DNA from 2 places in the Desulfobacca acetoxidans DSM 11109 genome. Region 1 is predicted to be linked to the other one. Evidence: riboswitches for the same ligand, from Rfam matches in the RefSeq annotation. Region 1 holds a riboswitch; the other holds the start of a gene.

Region 1 (2,201 bases):
GATCGGGAATTTATCGAAGATACAATCCGGAAAGAGCTTAATTTTATCAAGAAAAATGAAGTGATCTATCAATTAGCACCGGAGGTGGGTTCTGGTCCGAAAGTTACCCAGGCGCCTGCCTTAGGTCCCCCACCCAATCCTACGGCCAGAAGCAAACGGACCGGCCGTTGATCTAGAAATTCGGAGTTCAGCCGCAAGCTGATTGAGGTAACTTACGACGATGGGAATAACCGATCATCCATCCAGATTGTGAATCTACTCCCCGGCGTATTGTATTAGCTGAAAGCTGCAAGTCTCCTAATATTTTTCACTAAACCATCGGGATTGAAAGAGGTATCATGTATTCTACGGCAGATTTTCGCAAGGGATTAAAGATCGAATGGGAGGGAACACCTTACCTTATCGCTGATTTTCAGCATGTCAAACCTGGCAAGGGTGGGGCCTTCGTCCGCACCAAGCTGAAAAACTTGGTCAATGGTCGGGTTGTTGACCAAACCTTTCGCTCCGGAGAAAAAGTCGAGCGGCCGGACCTGCAGGAAAAAGATATGCAGTATCTGTATCGCGAAGAAGATCGTTTCTGCTTTATGGACAACGAGACATATGAACAGATCTGGCTCACCGCCGATCAATTGGGTGACGGCAAAGGTTTTTTGCAGGACAATTTAAACCTCAAGGTGATCTATTACAAGAACCAACCCATAACTGTTGAATTGCCCACTTTTGTAGAGCTGACGGTGAGCCATACCGAACCCGGGTTTCGGGGAGACACCGCCAGCGGTGGCAACAAACCGGCCACCATGGAAACCGGCGCCGTCATTCAGGTGCCTTTGTTCATAGAGGTGGGGGACCGCCTGAAGGTGGATACCCGCACCGGCTCCTATGTAGAGCGTCTAAAATAATTCACCCTGCTACACTCAAAGAGCCGCACCTATCGGTGTTCTAGAAATGATAAGCAGTAGCTGCCTAACAGGATTAGGCGATTACCAGGTTCGCGCCCATTATACCATTTTCACGAGTAAAATATTGCGTTTCACTCCGAAGCGAGCGGCCTTGGAACGGGATTTAAACCAGATGTCAGCCTGTTGCCTTTTAGAGCGCGCCATCCGGTCATGGAAGGTAAAGGTTCCTAAACCTTCCAAGTTGACTTTTTCGCCAAATTGCATATCGAGGGTTCGCTCTAGATCGCGGCTGAGAGCAACTACGCCGGGTTGCACGCGCACGCCGGAAGCCGTTCTACCGGTGTGGGAATAGGCTGTTACCTTGACTACCGCCATAGTGAGAGAAACTGTGGGTTGGGGAGCGGAAAAAACCGCTAGACATATACCCAATAATGATAATAGTATAATCTTTCTCATTGGTTACCTCCGAATTGACCCCTGCTCAATTTTTAGGAATACTCTTCCTCCCGATTCTTGGGGACATTTCCCCCAGAATAGGTACAATGGGGGTGCTGGTTTAGAAGGAAGTTGCCGGGACGAGAATGAATCGAGGATCCCGCGGTGGATCGCCTCAATAGCTTGCTTTAATGCCTACGTGGTTAGCTTATAGGTTAGAGCTAAAGCATGCCCCTCCCCGCCTTTACAGGCTGGGGATTCACCCATATATGTGGTTCCCCCGCTCTCCCCTGAATGAGAGATTCGGCTAACTATTTTTGGTCCTCCAACCAGCGTTACTTATCATGACTGTTTAGATTGCCCTACCTTGTATCCCATTTCACAATAATTGTCAACAAAAAAGTGGCCTGATTCTCATAACCTTTAGATAATATATAGAAATTATGTTCATTGAGGAGAAATCGGCACCTTGTATTATGCACTTGGTTCAGTATGTGATAATGTAGGCGTATCTGCTTTATCCAGAGCAATATGAATAGGTTAACCTCTCCAAAGTATGGAGATGTCGGCCTCATCAAGCAGGCTCAGGGCCGAGTATTTTTGCCTTTAATGGTAAGAATATTTTTCCTGGGTCTTGACCGGCTTATGCCAGTCTGCCGGGTATGATCCAGACATGTTCATGGTATCGGCATTATTAACTTTAAACTTGACATGTAGATAAAATAATATTTATATTAACCTGTTGATGTTAGAGGAGGGTAATGTGTACGCAATCGTTCAAACCGGCGGGAAACAGTATCGGGTGCAACCCGGCGACGTGCTGCGTGTAGAGCGTCTGGCAGGAGAAGTAGGGGACGATATCACGTT
Region 2 (2,201 bases), 100 kb from region 1:
GTTTGGCCGAAATAATTGAGCAGGAGGGCTGGAAACACTAAGGCGATCCAGGAAAGGCGGATAGGACCGCGCCCGAAATGACCCATGTCGGCATACAGCGCCTCACATCCAGTAATACAGAGCACGACGGCACCTAGTACTATGGCGCCATGCAGGCGATTGACCAGAAAGAAGTTTACGGCGTAACGTGGATCCAGGGCCGCCAAAATCCCCGGCGTCCGAAAAACCTGCATGATTCCCAAGAGGCCCAGAGAAATGAACCAGAAGATCATTATGGGACCGAAGATCTTGCCGATCCGCTCCGTCCCCTGGCTCTGTACTAGAAACAGGCCGAACAAGACCCCACAAGAAAGTGGCAGGACAAAAGGTTCGGCCGCCTTGGTAGCTACGTTTAGGCCCTCCATGGCAGAGAGTACCGAGATGACCGGCGTAATCAGGCCTTCACCGCACAACAGGGCGGCGCCAAAAATTGCCAGGAGCACTAGCCGGTTTACCGTACCGGGCGACACACTCTGCTTTCCTTTTCCGAGAAACAGGGCGGCCAGGGCATAAATCCCGCCCTCACCATGGTTGTCGGCCCTCAAAATGAACATGACATATTTTACGGTCACTACCATCGTCAGCGACCAGAAAATTAGGGACATAACCCCTAGAATGTTATCCGGGGAGATGGCCATGGCGTGCTTGCCGTGGAAGCATTCCTTGACGGTGTAGAGCGGACTGGTGCCGATATCGCCATATACCACTCCCATAGCCCCCAGCGCCAGAAGCAGATTTTTCTTTTTATCTAAGCGAGCTTTAGGGCTGTTATGGCCGGAGGGGAAATCGGCGGCTGGTTCTGATGCGGATTGAAACGTCTGCTCCGCTCCTGAAGCGGAAGCCAAACTCATGAGAACTCTCCAAACTATTTTTCCGGGAGGTCACGCCTCCGGGCATCCAGTCCGGAAGGTCTCTCCCCATCGACGCCTACGAGGTTAGCTGCAGGGCTTGGACCGATGAGGTTGTCCTACGCCGGACGGCGATACGCCCCTAATACCCGGTTCCCCCGCACCCATAGTTTGACCATGGATTTCGGCTGTTAGTATAGCTTTTACTATAAGCCAGGCTGCAGTTTTGTCAAGCAGCATTTGAATAACATTTCGGTTAAGAAGAGACCGGAGAGTCGCTTGAAGGGGACAGAAGCCTAGAGTTTCGCCAGCGTTGCTTCCGCCTGCTCCCTTACCTCCGGAAAGGGGGATATCAGAGAGAGCGTACGCAGCTTGCCTTTAAACCCTTGTATCTCGGTCATGGTCTGGGTCGGCGCCAATTGCTGCAGGCGATGCACGGCTTCGACAATCACGGTAGACTCCGGATAATCTAAAAATAACATCAGGGCTCGCCAGTCTTCCGGCAACCCATAGGCCGCCAGAAACTTTGCTGCCAATGCCGAAAAGTGCGGCGTGGCCCGGTGGTCTGCTAGTTCAGCTGCTGCCTTTTTGTATTCCGGCCGCTGCTGTTTGCCTCCGAAAAGCGCTTCCGCCTGTTTGAGGACTTCCCGCCTGATTTTCTCCTCCTGCTTCCGACCTCCCGGCGGCTTTGGCTCTACCCGCCGATGCCGGGAACGATCCCGTATTCGATCAATGGCCCGCCAATCAGGCCGTTCCCGGTCATCATCATTTCTGCCAGAAATCATATCGTGCCTCTTCTGTAAAGATTTTGTAATTAAGTCCCATCCGGAAACTATGGCTGGTCTCCGGTAATATTGCAACTAAATGGAATAATGATGTTTTCACCCCGCTCCCTTATCCTCTCCCCGCAAGCGGGGCGAGGGGATAATTAACTTCCCAGTAAGCGGGGTGAGGCAATACCATGACTTTCCGGATGGCTACGAGCTAGTCGCCGAGCGGTTTTCGGCCGGCGGCATCCAACCATGGAAAAGACTCATAGCCTGGTTGAGGCCGACTTTTAAGACTGCTTCGAGAGCGTCAGCCGTTCGATCTATCATACTGGCATAGGTATCAATTTCGGCCGGATAACAGGGACTGAGCACATAGTTTTCCACCGTTTCACCGTATTGCGGACGGCCTATGCCGACTTTGAGGCGTAAAAATTCGGTGGTATGGATGGTGTTGATAATCGAGGCAACCCCCCGGTGACCGCCAGCGCCTCCCCTGAGGACAAACTTGAGCCTGCCGAGTGGCAGATCCAGATCATCATGGATA

What was found. Region 1 has a riboswitch for cyclic di-AMP ahead of DESAC_RS06815 (3D domain-containing protein). Riboswitches for the same ligand answer to the same signal wherever they lie in the genome.
Region 2: linked by a shared signal. The riboswitch ahead of DESAC_RS06385 (potassium transporter Kup) and the one ahead of DESAC_RS06815 (3D domain-containing protein) in region 1 are both predicted to bind cyclic di-AMP.

The regions. Positions count from the first base shown of each region.
Region 1 covers NC_015388.1:1,577,854-1,580,054, forward strand. Annotated here, with positions in the region: gene DESAC_RS15185 (FtsB family cell division protein) at 1-171, shown strand, start outside; gene efp (elongation factor P) at 339-899, shown strand; gene DESAC_RS06815 (3D domain-containing protein) at 999-1,355, opposite strand; cyclic di-AMP (ydaO/yuaA leader) riboswitch at 1,512-1,653, opposite strand; gene rplU (50S ribosomal protein L21) at 2,098-2,201, shown strand, end outside.
Region 2 covers NC_015388.1:1,475,839-1,478,039, reverse strand. Annotated here, with positions in the region: gene DESAC_RS06385 (potassium transporter Kup) at 1-890, opposite strand, end outside; cyclic di-AMP (ydaO/yuaA leader) riboswitch at 949-1,087, opposite strand; gene DESAC_RS06380 (hypothetical protein) at 1,184-1,672, opposite strand; gene pth (aminoacyl-tRNA hydrolase) at 1,865-2,201, opposite strand, start outside.